Regions from separate parts of the Pseudomonas sp. UTLPPB19802 genome, predicted to be linked through region 3. Evidence: riboswitches for the same ligand, from Rfam matches in the RefSeq annotation. Region 3 holds a riboswitch; each other region holds the start of a gene.
What was found. A riboswitch is a leader RNA that binds a small molecule or an ion and turns the genes downstream of it on or off. The one in region 3 is predicted to bind cobalamin.
Positions count from the first base shown of each region.

Region 1: linked by a shared signal. The riboswitch ahead of AC6I6U_RS22380 (ABC transporter substrate-binding protein) and the one ahead of cobO (cob(I)yrinic acid a,c-diamide adenosyltransferase) in region 3 are both predicted to bind cobalamin.
Region 2: linked by a shared signal. The riboswitch ahead of cobW (cobalamin biosynthesis protein CobW) and the one ahead of cobO (cob(I)yrinic acid a,c-diamide adenosyltransferase) in region 3 are both predicted to bind cobalamin.
Region 4: linked by a shared signal. The riboswitch ahead of AC6I6U_RS19545 (CbtB domain-containing protein) and the one ahead of cobO (cob(I)yrinic acid a,c-diamide adenosyltransferase) in region 3 are both predicted to bind cobalamin.

Region 1 is NZ_AP048545.1:5,199,175-5,202,810, reverse strand. Features, by position in the region: gene cynR (transcriptional regulator CynR) at 1-225, shown strand, start outside; gene AC6I6U_RS22390 (DUF3144 domain-containing protein) at 294-590, shown strand; gene AC6I6U_RS22385 (DUF6124 family protein) at 1,118-1,522, opposite strand; cobalamin riboswitch at 1,940-2,141, shown strand; gene AC6I6U_RS22380 (ABC transporter substrate-binding protein) at 2,261-3,271, shown strand; gene AC6I6U_RS22375 (FecCD family ABC transporter permease) at 3,268-3,636, shown strand, end outside.
Region 2 is NZ_AP048545.1:4,092,386-4,096,021, reverse strand. Features, by position in the region: gene cobN (cobaltochelatase subunit CobN) at 1-695, opposite strand, end outside; gene cobW (cobalamin biosynthesis protein CobW) at 700-1,767, opposite strand; cobalamin riboswitch at 1,868-2,075, opposite strand; gene AC6I6U_RS18135 (glycosyltransferase) at 2,168-3,457, shown strand; gene AC6I6U_RS18130 (glycoside hydrolase) at 3,461-3,636, opposite strand, start outside.
Region 3 is NZ_AP048545.1:6,705,159-6,708,794, reverse strand. Features, by position in the region: gene AC6I6U_RS29515 (PQQ-dependent sugar dehydrogenase) at 1-1,235, opposite strand, end outside; cobalamin riboswitch at 1,528-1,747, shown strand; gene cobO (cob(I)yrinic acid a,c-diamide adenosyltransferase) at 1,831-2,442, shown strand; gene AC6I6U_RS29505 (cobyrinic acid a,c-diamide synthase CobB) at 2,439-3,636, shown strand, end outside.
Region 4 is NZ_AP048545.1:4,537,065-4,540,700, forward strand. Features, by position in the region: gene AC6I6U_RS19535 (response regulator) at 1-388, opposite strand, end outside; gene AC6I6U_RS19540 (response regulator) at 641-997, shown strand; cobalamin riboswitch at 1,130-1,353, shown strand; gene AC6I6U_RS19545 (CbtB domain-containing protein) at 1,449-1,634, shown strand; gene AC6I6U_RS19550 (CbtA family protein) at 1,645-2,355, shown strand; gene AC6I6U_RS19555 (cobalamin biosynthesis protein) at 2,352-2,777, shown strand; gene cobM (precorrin-4 C(11)-methyltransferase) at 2,897-3,636, shown strand, end outside.

The DNA of each region.
Region 1 (3,636 bases), 1.5 Mb from region 3:
AATGCGATTGGGGCGGTGATCGAGGTGGTGCGCAGGACCGGTTTGTCGACCCTGTTGCCGGCGGCGATTACCCTGGCGTATCAGGATCTGGTCGCGGTCGAGCTGGAGCCCCTGCGGCTGCAGCGCACGGCGGTGGTCATGCAACGCAAGGGCGGGTACCAGAGCGCAGCGGCGCGGGCCTTCATTGAGGTGGCCAGGGAAGTTGCCGGCCGGCTGGCGGGTTGAACTGTTCTGGACAGAAGCCGGGAAGGCTGGTCCCATAGGGCGTTTTTATCATCCAGAGATAGCCTGCCATGTCGGATACCATCGATGAATCGTTCTATGACCGTGCGGACGAGCATATCAACCTGGCCAATGAGCAGCTCAAGCAGGTCGAGAATTTTGGCAAGGTCAATGCTTCGATGATGTTTGGTACGACTCGGTTCAATGCCTGGGTCAGTGCGCGCAGCTTCAAGTCGGGGGAGGAGATGGCCGGGGCGCGGGAGGCGATGCTCAAGTATTTTTGTGATCAGTATCGGTTGATGCTTGAGGATAACCTTGATGATCATATCAAGAATTTTGAGCTGTACATGGGGGGGAGGCAGGGCTGAGTTATCGAGGGGCGTTTAACCTGCTGTTTGCCTGTGTGCGATTGCGGTTGTAGGTGTACATATCCGTTTGCGCGGTTGGCTGGGGTAGTGGTTTCGCCCTTACGGCGAGTTACTTTTTTTCAGACGCGAAAAAAAGTAACCAAAAAACGCTTGCCCCTCCATTCGGCCCTCGCTACGCGAGGGTTCCTTCGTTCCGGTTCTGTTTCGAGAGCACGCCGCGATGGGCCATCCATGGCCCAACACGGCTCGCCCGGCTTCCCTGCCGGGCGTCTCTCGAAACAGAACCTCCACTCAGCCTGCTGGGCGGGGCCGGTGGATCAAAAGCAAAGGCAAGATCAAGATCAAAAAGCAAATGCTTCGCAGGCAAGCCCACTCCGATGCCTGCGCCAGGCCCCATTCTGGTGTACGACACAACACCTGTAGGAGCGGGCTTGTCGGGACGCCGCACCGCCGCGAAGAGGCCCGTGAAATCACTAAAAGCCTTCAAGGCACACCCTCCATCCCTCCATTTTGAAGCGCTGCTCACTTCAGGTCGAGGCGGGCAGTGGGGGCGCCGCCAACAGCGAGTCCACGATCGCTCGCGACAGTTCCAGCGATTGCAGCACTCCCCTGAACAGGTCACGGTCAACGTCTTCCAGGCGCGGGCCGATTTCGTCGGCGTTCAGTTCGGCAGTCCGGAGCAGGTCCGAGACATGGGCCAACGCCACCTTGGCCGGGACGCCTGGCTGAATGGCAAAGAGCGCAGGCTTGCTGGCTGAGTCGCTGCCGATGTTGAAGGCGCTTGTGGCGAGGGTATCGAGTGGATCAGGCGGTGGTGGGTCCGAGTTGATCTGGTCCAGGGCGCTGTACATGGCGCTGCGCAGGAAGTCGCTTTTTTCAGTCGGACTTGAAGTGCGGCAGGGTGGTGGGTCGGGCGTGATTTTCTTGGTCATCGGCAAGCTCTTCTTCAGTAACACCTTTGGAAGCGCGCCATCTTTCGTGTCCAAGCGAAAGGGTGGCGAACCGTGCGCAGGTTTGGACAACCGGGGAAGAAGAAACCCGGCACACCCCGAGGAGTGTCCCGCGCACGGTCCGCCATAGAGCGGACACAAAAGTGCCGTTCGCGCGGCATTGTGCGACTTCTTCTTCCAAAAAAAAACGGGTGTCCAAGCCCGGTTGCTGAATTGGCAGCAACGCGAAAACATTAGGCTTCGTGATCAAGTGAATCAACGGGAAATCTGTAGGAAAAATCCGCTAAAAGTCCTGAATTATTCTCGAATCGGTCGAGAAATGAGCGCTGTAGAACGTTGTGGCAGTGGCCCGCAGCTGATGAGAGCGGTTCTTATGCGTTCCCAACGGCAATTTGATGGTCTACCATGCCGCCCGCCGGTTTCCACTCGGAAATAATAGGGAATCCCAGGCCTCCGACCCCGGTTGGCCAAACGGAACTGCCCCCGCAACTGTAGGTGCCGAGCCCGCTCCAACGATGCCACTGGGTCCATGTGATTCGGGAAGGCCGGAGGCGGGCCAGGACGCACCAGTCAGGAGACCTGCCGGCCTACATTTACCAACCGGCGGGGTGTCCGGGATGGCCATCTCCCCTGTGAAGGGCTGCCCCGGACGTCGTGCCAGGGCGGCGATGCCTGTCCATGCGTTCACTTCGTGTTCTGCCCGACAGGAGATCGCTCACCATGCTGCCTCGTTTCGCCACCTTGCTCGCTGGCCTCTCGCTCACCGGCCTGGCCCAGGCTGCCGCCACCCAATACCCGCTCACCGTGGAAAACTGTGGTGTGCCGCAAACCTTCGCGAAGGCTCCCGAGCGCGCGGTCACCATTGGCCAGGCCGGCACCGAGATGCTGTATGCCATGGGGCTGGGCGACAAGCTGGTCGGTACTTCATTGTGGTTCAACAACGTGCTGCCGGAGTTCAAGGTGCAGAACGACAAGGTCGAGCGCCTGGCCGACAACGATCCGAGCTTCGAAGCGGTGGTGGGCAAGCGTCCGCAACTGGTGACGGTGCAGTTCGAGTGGATGGTCGGGCCCCAGGGCGTGGTCGGTACCCGTGAGCAGTTCAACGAACTGAAGATCCCCACCTACCTGCTGCCTTCGGACTGCGAAGGCAAGGACAATCTGGTGGGTGCCGACGGCACCCGGATGCAGCCGTTCAAGGTCGACAGCATCTACAAGAGCGTCAGCCAACTGGCGACGATCTTCGATGTGCAGGATCGTGGTGCGGCGCTCAATGCCGACCTGCAGGCGCGTCTCGACAAGGCGAAGAAGCAGTTGGCCGGCAAGGACCTGTCCAACACCAGCGCGTTGTTCTGGTTCTCCAGCGCCGACCTGGCCATCGATCCCTACGTGGCCGGTCGCCAGGGCGTTGCTGATTTCATGCTGCAGACCCTGGGCGTGCGCAACGTGGTCGAGTCCCACGAAGAGTGGCCGACCGTGGGTTGGGAAACCCTGGCCAAGGCCAACCCGACCTGGCTGATCATCGCCCGCATGGACCGGCGTCGCTTCCCGGCGGACGACTACCGCAAGAAGCTCGAATTCCTGCGCAGCGACCCGGTCGCCAAGAACATGGACGTGGTGAAGAACAACCGCATCATCATCCTCGATGCTGATGCCATGCAGGCCGGAATTCGCCTGTTCCGTGGCCTGGAAACCCTGTCCACCGCCATTGCCACCGGTAAAGCCCCAGAGTGAACACGCGCCTGCTGCCCTACAGCCTGCTGGCCTTGGTCGCCTTGTTCGCGGCCCTGCTGGCTGGGATTGCCATCGGTGAAACCAGCCTGTCGCCGCGCCTGATCTATCAGGTGCTGGCCAACCAGTTGTGGCAGGCCGGCTATCCGGTCGAGCCGATCGACTCGGGCATCGTCTGGAACTACCGGCTGACCCGCACACTGGTCGCTGCCGCCTGCGGTGCTGGGCTGGCGACCTGTGGGGTGATGCTCCAGGCGCTGCTGCGCAACCCGTTGGCCGAGCCTTACCTGCTGGGGCTCTCGGCGGGTGCGTCGACCGGCGCGGTGGCGGTGGGGCTGCTGGGCCTTGGTGGGGCGGCGCTGTCGCTG
Region 2 (3,636 bases), 2.6 Mb from region 3:
TTCAGCCCGGCCGCCTGCAAACGCTGGCAGAACACATCGACAAAGGCGGTGTTGGCCGCCTGCAGGTGCGAGCGATAGAACAGCAGCGCCGCCACCGGCCAGTCGGCCTGCCAGTTGCTGCGCCAATCAGCCAGTTGTGCATCGACCACGCGCGGGTGGTAGATCGCCGTGCGCGGCAGCGCCCGAGGCGCCTGCCAGGGGTAGTCACGCCCCAGCCAGCGGCTGGCCAGGCAATTGAACAACTGCAGGGCATTGCCCAGGCCGCCCTGGCGCAGGAAGTGCCAGAGCCGTTCGGCTTCAGCCGCCGGGACGTTACCCAGGGCGCTCAGTTCCGGGTCGGGACGGTCGTCGCCCGGCACCAGGATCAGCGTCACGCCGCGCTCGGCCAGTTGCACCAGACGCTCGATGCCGTAACGCCAATAGCCGATACCGCCGTGCAACGACAGCAGGATCACCTTGGCGTGTTGCAGCACCTGGTCGACATAGAGGTCGACCGAGGCATGATTCTGGACCTGCATCGGGTTGGCCAGGCGCAGGCTCGGATAATCGTCCGGCAGTTGCTGCGCCGCTTCGGCGAGCAATGCCAGGCTGGAGTCGCCGCTGCACAGGATCACCAGCTCGGCGGGGGTTTGTCCAAGGTCGGCGATGTTGTCATCCGACACGAAACCGCCGGGCTGGGTCCTGAGCAGATGCATGGGGTCAGGCCGTCAGCGCGGTGCGCAGCGTCGATTCGAGCAGGGCTGCATCCAGTTCCTGGCCAATCAGTACCAGGCGGGTGACGCGCGGCTCATCGGCGCCCCAGGCGCGGTCGAAGTGCTTGTCGAAACGGGTGCCCACGCCCTGGATCAGCAGGCGCATCGGCTTGTTCGGGATCGCCGCAAAGCCCTTGACCCGCAGGATGCCGTGCTTGACCACCAGTTGCGTCAGGGCATCGAGCAGCAGGCTTTCGTCGGCTTGCGGCAGGTCGATGGAGATCGAATCAAAGGCGTCGTGATCGTGGTCGTCATGATCATCGCCGTCATGGTGGTGGTCATGGTGGCTGTGGCGACCATCAATGTGCTCCTCGGAGCCGGCACCGATACCCAGCAGGACGTCCAGCGGCAGGCGACCGCTGCTGGCCTCGATGACTTTCACCGCTGGCGGCAGTTCCTCGGCCACTTCCAGACGGACCCTGGCCAGGTCTTCCGGGGCGATCAGGTCGGTCTTGTTGAGAATCACCAGGTCGGCGCTGGACAGTTGGTCGGCGAACAATTCATGCAGCGGCGACTCGTGATCCAGGTTCGGGTCGAGCTTGCGCTGGGCGTCCACCTGGTCGGGGAACGCGGCGAAGGTGCCGGCGGCCACTGCCGGGCTGTCGACCACGGTGATCACCGCATCGACGGTGCAGGCACTGCGGATTTCCGGCCACTGGAAAGCCTGGACCAGCGGCTTGGGCAGCGCCAGGCCAGAGGTTTCGATGAGGATGTGGTCAAGATCGCCGCGACGCGCCACCAGTTCGCGCATCACCGGGAAGAACTCTTCCTGCACGGTGCAGCACAGGCAGCCGTTGGCCAGTTCGAACACGCGGCCTACCGCCTCTTCCTCGGTGCACCCGATGGAGCACTGCTTGAGGATCTCGCCGTCGATGCCCAGCTCGCCGAACTCGTTGACGATCACTGCGATACGGCGGCCCTGGGCGTTGTCCAGCATATGCCGCAGCAAGGTGGTCTTGCCCGAGCCGAGGAAGCCGGTGACGATGGTGACGGGAAGCTTGGCCAGTGTTTTCATCGGGATGCCCCTTGGCAAAAATAGCGGGCATGCGGGACGAGAACCGCCGCCCGGAACAGGCGCGGGTATGTTCGCCACCGGATCACCCCGCCCGGTTTAAGTGAAATTCTGTCACGAGGCAGGTCTCCTGGCTTGCGGCCGGGTGTTCGGCAGTCGCTCGATCACCGGGTCTTGCGCCTTCCCACCCCGAGGGGCAGTGGCCAGGCAAGACACTCGTACCGCTTACAGTTGCGGGGGCAGCCGCGGCTTGCCGCGTTCCCATCTTAGCTTCGACCAGACGCCGAAGAACCTCGAACCTGCAAGGCTACGCAGTGCGCGCAGGCAGGTCAATCTCGACGGCCGCTGTGGTTTAATTGCGCCCCCTTTCTCCCGCCCTGCCCGTTTCAAGGAATCGCCGCCCATGAGTGCCACCGACACCACCACCGTCCTGGTCATCGGTTATGTCTGGCCCGAACCTCGCTCCTCGGCGGCCGGCGGGCACATGATGCAGATTCTCGAAAGCTTCCTCGAGGCCGGCTGGCGCATCACCTTCGCCAGCCCTGCCAGTGTCGGTGAACACAAGGCCGACCTGCTCAGCCTGGGCATCGACGAACAGGCCATCGAGCTCAACGACAGCAGTTTCGACACCTTCATCAGCGCCCTGCAGCCGCATGTGGTGCTGTTCGACCGGTTCATGATGGAGGAGCAGTTCGGCTGGCGGGTCGAGAAGCACTGCCCCGGTGCCCTCCGCGTACTGGAAACCTCGGACCTGCAAAGCCTGCGCGACGCCCGCCAGCAGCAACTCAAGGAACGCCTGAAAGTCGACCAGGACCCGAATGACTTCAGCGGGCTGTTCGCTCCCGACCTCCCCGAAGTCTTCCAGCAGATGAGCGACACCGACCAGGCCCAGCGGGAAATCGCGGCGATCTACCGCTCGGACCTGAGCCTGATGATTTCCGACGTCGAGATCCGCCTGCTGACCGAGCAGTTCCGGCTACCGCCAGCGTTGCTGCACTGGTGCCCGTTGATGGTCGACCAGCCGGACACGTTCCGGGCCTTCGAGGAGCGCGCGCATTTTCTCAGCATCGGCAACTTCCGCCACGCACCGAACTGGGATGCGGTGCTCTGGATGAAAACCACCGTCTGGCCGCTGATCCGCCAACAACTGCCCAGCGCGCAACTGCATGTCTACGGCGCCTACACGCCGCCCAAGGCCACCGCGCTGCACAACCCGGCCCAGGGCTTTCACGTGCAGAACTGGGCCGAAGACGCCCTGCAGGTGATGAGCGCGGCGCGGATCTGCCTGGCACCGCTGCGTTTCGGCGCCGGAATCAAGGGCAAGCTCGCCGATGCCATGCTCTGTGGTACCCCGAATGTCACCACGCCGATCGGCGCCGAAGCCATGCAGGGTGCCTTGCCCTGGCCGGGCGCCATCGAAACCAGCGCCGAGGCCCTGGCGCGCTCCGCCGTCCGGCTGTACCAGGACCCGTTGGCCTGGCAACAGGCCCAGGTTGATGGGCGGGCGTTGCTGGCTGCCCGCTACGACCGGCGCCAGCACAGCCCGGCGCTGGTGGAACGTATCCAGCAGACGCGGCAACAATTGACCGAGCATCGGCGCAACAACTTCACCGGCGCAATGCTGCGCCACCATCACCACAAGAGTACCCAGTACATGGCCCAGTGGATCGAGGCGAAGAACCGCAAGCCCTGAGGTTCAGGCGGATGACGGGAACAGCCTGGCCACCTCGATCAGTTGCAGAACCTTGCCCGGTGCCAGGACCAGCGCCGAACGCGGTGGCAACAGCCGCCCCTCCGGCGAGCGGGCGGTTTTCCTGGAGAAGTTCACCGTAATCAACGTGCCGTCGCTGAACGAGGCGCGCTGCACCTGGC
Region 3 (3,636 bases):
ACGCCCACCGGCCGGCCCATGGCATTTTCCTCCTTGTCGAGAAAACCGCTCAGTACGTCGATTGGCTGGCCATTGGGCTTACCGTTGGCAAAGGGTACGAAGATCACCTTGTAGCCGCTGTGGGGCTTGCGGTTCCATGAGCCGTGCTGGCCGATGAATGCGCCCTGGGTGAACGGTGCCGGCAGTCTGCTACCCTGGGCGAAGGTCAGTCCGAGGGAGGCGGTGTGAGGGCCGACGGCGTAGTCGGGGGCGATGGCCTTGGCCACCATGGCCGGGTCCGACGGTGATACCCGGACATCCACGTGTTGCCCGTAGTAGCTGTAGGGCCAGCCATAGAAAGCACCGTCCTTCACCGAGGTGATGTAGTCCGGTACCAAGTCACTGCCAATCGCGTCCCGCTCGTTGACCGCCGTCCATAGCGCTCCGCTCTGGGGTTCCCAGGCCAGGCCATTGGGGTTGCGCAAGCCGGAGGCGAAGATCCGCTGCTTGCCGCTCGCCGGGTCAACCTCCCAGATCGCCGCACGGCCCTGTTCCTTGTCCAGGCCGTTCTCACCGACGTTGCTGTTGGAACCGACGGTGACGTAGAGCCTGCTGCCGTCCCGGCTGGCGATGACGTTTTTGGTCCAGTGGTGGTTGAGGGTGCCGCCGGGCAGATCGACGACCTTCTGTGGCTGGGCCTTGATTGCGATTTCGCCCTCTTCGTAGTGAAAGCGCAGCAGGGCATCGGTGTCGGCCACATACAGGTCATTGCCCACCAATGTCATGCCGAACGGAGAGTTCAGGCCTTCGATGAAGGTCGTGCGTGTTTCCGCGATCCCATCGTGATTGGCATCGCGCAACAGGGTGATGCGATTCGCGCTGGGCACGCCGGCTCCGGCGCGATCCATGACCTTGTTTGCAATCCAGCCGCGCAGCCCCTGATTGTCATCGGGTCTGGAGGGGGCATTGCTCTCGGCGACCAGCACATCGCCATTGGGCAATACGTACAGCCAGCGTGGATGGTCGAGGTTTTCGGCGAATGCGTTGACCTGGGTTCCGCTGGCAGCCATGGGGCGGGTGCCTTCGGGCCAGCCGACGGCCGGGGCGATGTTGACTGTGGGAATCAGGGTCTTGTTCGGTTCCGGGAGCTTGGGCGATGGGCCGGTTCCATCGGACACAGACAGGCTGGAACTTTCGCCACAAGCAGCCAATCCGCTGGCAAGCAGAATGATCACGGCGTGTTTCTGCTGGAACATGTTGAATCTCCATTAATCCTTGTATTTGCCCAGCAGTAGATGGGGTGGATTGACGCAGGTTCAATCCCTCCTTTGGCGAGTTGCTCCTGGCCGCCTTGGAAATGGTCATCCGTCATGACAGGTATTCCCGGAGCTCGTTGGGCAGGGCCAGATATCCAGGGCCCCGGTGATGGGTTCGATGAGCAAGGCCGCCACGGCGTCGGCACCGACCTGGCCCATTTCGCCTGTTCATGTCCCGGTTCGCCGAGGTTGGCGGTCGGCTTCAATTGACGCTCCCCCCCCAACCCTCTAACCTTCGCGGTTTGTTTCAGGTGCTCTGTGGCGATCCGTCGACAGGGTGAAACAGGGAAGCCGGTGAGCCCTCAGGTAGGCGCGAGCCCGGCGCTGCCCCCGCAACGGTAAATGAGTCAAGACTGCGCTTTTTGCCACTGTGCCACTGGCACGGGAAGGCGCGCGGTCCCGCGTTCGCGCCGCTCATGAGTCCGGAGACCGGCCTGATCCATTCCACAGCGTCACGGCGGGCGATGCTGGACGGCTTCGGCCGTGCCTGTGTCTGCTCGCCGTTTGCCTTATCCAGCCCCAACGGAGAGCTGCCATGAACGAATCCCCCGATCGCGACGAACGCCACCTGGCGCGCATGCAGCGCAAGAAGGCGGTGATCGACGAGCGTATCGCCAACGCCCCGAATGAATGCGGCCTGCTGCTGGTGCTGACCGGCAACGGCAAGGGCAAGAGCAGCTCGGCCTTCGGCATGCTCGCCCGGGCCATGGGCCACGGCATGCAGTGCGGCGTGGTGCAGTTCATCAAGGGCCGCAACAGCACGGGAGAGGAGCTGTTTTTCCGCCGTTTCCCCGAGCAGGTGCGCTTTCACGTGATGGGCGAGGGCTTCACCTGGGAGACCCAGGACCGCCAGCGAGACATCGCGGCCGCCGAAGCTGCGTGGGCGGTCTCTCGGGAAATGCTCGCCAATCCGGACATCGGCCTGGTGGTACTGGATGAGCTGAACATCGCCCTCAAGCACGGTTATCTGGATCTGGACCAGGTGCTCAGCGACTTGCAAGCACGACCGCCGATGCAGCATGTGCTGGTCACCGGCCGCGGTGCCAAGCCGGAACTGATCGACCTGGCCGACACCGTCACCGAAATGGGCCTGCTCAAGCACGCGTTCCAGGCCGGGATCAAGGCGCAGAAAGGCATCGAACTATGAGTCAGCCGCGTCATTGCCCGGCGGTGCTGATCGCCGCGCCGGCTTCCGGCCAGGGCAAGACCACGGTGACGGCCGCGCTGGCGCGCCTGCACCGGAACCAAGGGCGCAAGGTCCGGGTGTTCAAGTGTGGCCCGGACTTTCTCGATCCGATGATTCACGAGCGTGCCAGCGGTGCGCCGGTGTACCAGCTCGACCTGTGGATGGTCGGTGCCGAGGAAAGTCGTCGGTTGCTCTGGGAGGCGGCGGGCGAGGCTGACCTGATCCTGATCGAAGGCGTCATGGGGCTGTTCGATGGAACGCCGTCGAGCGCCGATCTGGCGCGGCACTTCGGCGTGCCGGTGCTGGCGGTGATCGATGGCACGGCCATGGCCCAGACCTTTGGTGCCCTGGCCCTGGGCCTGGCGCGTTACCAGGCGGACCTGCCGTTTGCCGGGGTGTTGGCCAACCGGGTCGGCACCCCGCGGCATGCGCAATTGCTTGAAGGCAGCCTGACCGAAGGCCTGCGCTGGTATGGCGCACTCTCCCGCGAGACCGGGATCGAGCTGCCGAGCCGCCATCTCGGGCTGGTCCAGGCCAGCGAACTGAATGATCTGGACCGCCGCCTCGATGTTGCGGCCGAGGCCCTGGGGGCCAGTTGCGAAGTCGCCTTGCCGCCGGCGGTCGAGTTCGCAGCACCGCAGGTCGTCTCCATCGAGCCGCTGTTGGCCGGAGTACGTATCGCGGTCGCCCACGACGAGGCGTTCGCTTTCATCTATGGCGCCAACCTGGATCTGTTGCGGACATTGGGCGCTGAGCTGAGCTTCTTCTCGCCGATTCACGATCACGGGCTGCCGGACGCCGATAGTCTGTACCTGCCGGGTGGTTACCCGGAGCTGCACCATCTGACACTGACGCAGAACCAGCTGATGTTGGCGGCGATCCGTGCGCACCATGCCGCAGGCAAGCCGCTGCTCGCCGAATGCGGCGGCATGCTTTACCTGCTCGATGCGTTGACCGACGTCGACGGCCAGCGTGCCGAACTGCTTGGCCTGCTGGCCGGCGAGGCGGTGATGCAGAAGCGCCTGGCGGCCCTGGCCTTGCAGACCGTGGAACTGCCGGAAGGCGTGCTGCGTGGGCATACCTATCACCACTCGTTGACCAGCACCGAGCTGACGCCGATTGCCCGTGGGCTGAGCCCCAATGGCGGGCGCGGGG
Region 4 (3,636 bases), 2.2 Mb from region 3:
GCGCATATTCGGTCCAGGAGTCCTGCAAGGCCTCGATACGCCTGAAGCGGTCGACCTGTTGCGGGTTGTCCGCCACCAACTCCTGCAAACCGCGCAACCCGGCAACGATCTTCGGCTTGGCGACTTCATAGGGGTCGAGGAAATGCTCATCGCCGGTGATCAGGAAACCGCGCATGCCGGTTTCCAGGTCGACGGACAGTTTCATCGCCTCGTTGACGTTATTGATCACCCGGTCGGTGTGTTGCACCCACTGGATCACCGACAGCAGATAGGTGATCAGGGAAACGAAGAAGACTGCGCTGAGCACACCCACGCCCAAGGGCAGACTGATGTTGCGACTCAGAAGTTTGCGGAAGCTTTGCTCATCAACCGAAGACGGTGAATTCATTTCGGGCCCCGGAGGAAGTCTTGAAAATTAAGGATTTTGCCGTAATTCTGAGGAAAAGATTCATTTTTCTCACAGCGTAGAAGGCATTTTCCGGCTGTGCACTGCCCAGCATCAACCAGACCCGCTATCCTCAACGCTTATACAGCAGACTTTTTTTGTATAAGAAGCAGAACTTGTGCCGCTCGGCCGCTTACCAATGCAAAGACAGGCAGCCCTGCCTACCCCGCGTTCATTTTCCCGGAAGACCATCCTATGTGTGCAGCCAGTTCCACCATCCTCGTCGTCGAAGACGATGCCATTGTCCGCATGCTGATCGTCGACGTGCTCGAGGAGCTGGAATTCAATGTGCTGGAGGCCAGCGACAGCGACTCGGCCCTGGAAATACTCAACAACCGGGCGACGAGCATCGACCTGCTGATGACCGACGTCGGACTACCGGGCATGGATGGCCGTGACCTGGCAAGGAGCGCACGGCAGGTCCGCCCAGAACTGTCGGTGCTATTCGCCAGCGGCTACGCCGAAAGCATTGAGGTGCCTGCGGGCATGCAGGTGATCGGCAAGCCGTTTTCGATCGACCAACTTAGAAACAAGATAAAAAGCATCATATAACTCCATGTTTTAACTGATATTTATATTTCTAGAATTCACTTTAAGTTGAGCTGCCTGCTGGACATTGCCAAGCCTTCAGCCAGCATCGACGCACCGGTCGACGCGGTTGACGCATCGGCCGACGGCATGTTTTCCTACGCGTCTGTTCTGGGTGCCCTTCACAGGGTGAAACGGGAAACCGGTGCGTCGGCGGATGCTTCATCACGCTTGACCAGTCCGGTGCTGCCCCCGCAACGGTAAGCGAGAGAAGCGTCAGATCCACTGTGCCATTCGGCATGGGAAGGTGATGCTGGAAGGTTCGAGCCAGGCTGGAACCCCTCGCGAGCCCGGAGACCGGCCCGGAAAATCGAATGACAAACCTGCGGTGGGCAGGCGCTGTTGAAACCTCCGGGCCCGACCCGCGAGGTTTTTCTGCGCTTGGCCGCCCGCTGAAAATCCAGAGGGAAGCGCCATGTCCGTTACCACCGCCAGCCATTCCAACGCCGCTACATCGACCCGCAGCCAACGCCTTGTCGCCGCCATCGGTGCCAGCGTACTGGGCGCCCTGCTGGTGTATTTCGCCGGCTTCTCGCACATCGACGCCGTTCACAACGCCGCCCACGACACGCGCCACAGCGCTGCCTTCCCGTGCCACTGAGAACCCGGCCATGATCAAGCGTATTGCCCAAACCGCCGGTTTCAGCGGACTGCTGGCCGCCCTGCTGCTGACCTTGCTGCAAAGTTTCTGGGTCGCGCCGTTGATTCTCCAGGCGGAGACCTATGAAAAAGCCCCCGCCAGCGAGAGCCACGAGCACACCGATACGGCCATGGCCGGCCACAGCCATGAGGGCCACGACGAAGAGGCCTGGGAACCGGAAGATGGCTGGCAGCGCGTGCTGTCCACAACGGGCGGCAACCTGGTGGTGGCGGTCGGTTTCGCCCTGATGCTAGCCGGGCTCTATACCCTGCGTGCGCCCAATCGCGCGTCCCAGGGACTGCTCTGGGGCCTGGCCGGCTACGCAACCTTCTGCCTGGCACCGACCCTCGGACTGCCACCGGAACTGCCCGGCACCGCCGCCGCAGACTTGTTGCAACGGCAAATCTGGTGGGCCAGCACCGCGGCGTCCACCGCCGTGGCTATCGCCCTGGTGGTGTTTGGCCGGCACTGGGCGATCAAGTTGCTGGGCGTGGCGATCGTCGTGGTGCCCCATGTGATCGGCGCTCCCCAACCCGAGGTACATTCCAGCCTGGCGCCGGAAGCACTGGAAGCACAATTCAAGATCGCCTCGCAACTGACCAACGCCGTGTTCTGGCTGGCCCTGGGCCTGATCAGTGCCTGGATGTTCCGCCGCAGACAAGACGGCCAATACCCGGCATGACAACACCCCACACGAAACCAACCCTCGCGGTTGGTTTCGGCTGCCGGCAAGGTTGCGAGGCATCGATCCTGCTGGGGTTGCTGGAAGACGCCCTGCTGGCTCACCGAATCGACCCGGCGAACATCTCGGGCCTGGCCAGCATCGACGGCAAACACAGTGAACCGGGACTGCTTGAGCTGGCCCGGTACCTGAAACTACCACTGGTGTTCTTCAGTGCCGCCGCGCTGCAACCTTACGAGCCACGGCTGACTCATCGTTCCAGCCAGGTATTCGCCCATACCGGCTGCCATGGTATCGCCGAAAGTGCCGCGCTGGCCCTGGCCGAACAGCTGGGCCAGGAACCGGCAAGCCTGCTGATTTCACGACAGAAACACCCTCAGGCCACCTTTGCGCTGGCCTGGACAGGACAAAACCCTCGATAATCACCCTTTCCTGCATGAGCGTTATTCATGTAGGCCCAGACTCCGCACCTGAAAACCATCAGGTGAGTACCGAGTGACTGGCACGCACGACCTTGCGCAAATCCCGCTCAGAGAAGCTTATGACCGTCTATTTCATCGGTGCCGGGCCCGGCGATCCGGAACTCATCACCGTCAAGGGCCAGCGACTGATTCGCCGTTGCCCGGTCATCATCTACGCCGGCTCCCTGGTACCCATGGCAGTGCTGGACGGCCACCGCGCCGACCAGGTGATCAACAGTGCCGAGCTGCACCTGGAACAGATCATCGAGTTGATCAAGACAGCCGACGCCCGCGGACAGGATGTCGCCCGGGTGCACTCCGGGGACCCTTCACTGTACGGTGCCATCGGTGAGCAGATCCGCCATTTGCGTGAACTGGGCATCGGTTATGAAATCATTCCCGGCGTCACGGCTACCGCGGCCTGCGCCGCCCTGCTCGGAGCCGAACTGACGCTGCCGGACATTTCCCAGAGCGTGATCCTGACCCGTTATGCCGACAAGACCGCGATGCCCGCCGGCGAGGAACTGGGCGACCTGGCCCGGCACAAGGCGACCATGGCGATTCACCTGGGAGTCAATCATCTGGCGAAAATCGTCGAGGAACTGACACCCCACTACGGCGCGGACTGCCCGATTGCGGTAATCCATCGCGCCACCTGGCCTGACCAGGACTGGGTGCTGGGCACGCTGGCGGATATCCAGGCCAAGGTCGAGGCCAAGGGGTTTCGGCGCACTGCGCTGATTCTTGTGGGACGGGTGCTGGGCAGTGATCACTTCAGCGAATCGTCGCTATACCGGGCTGGCCATGCCCATCTCTATCG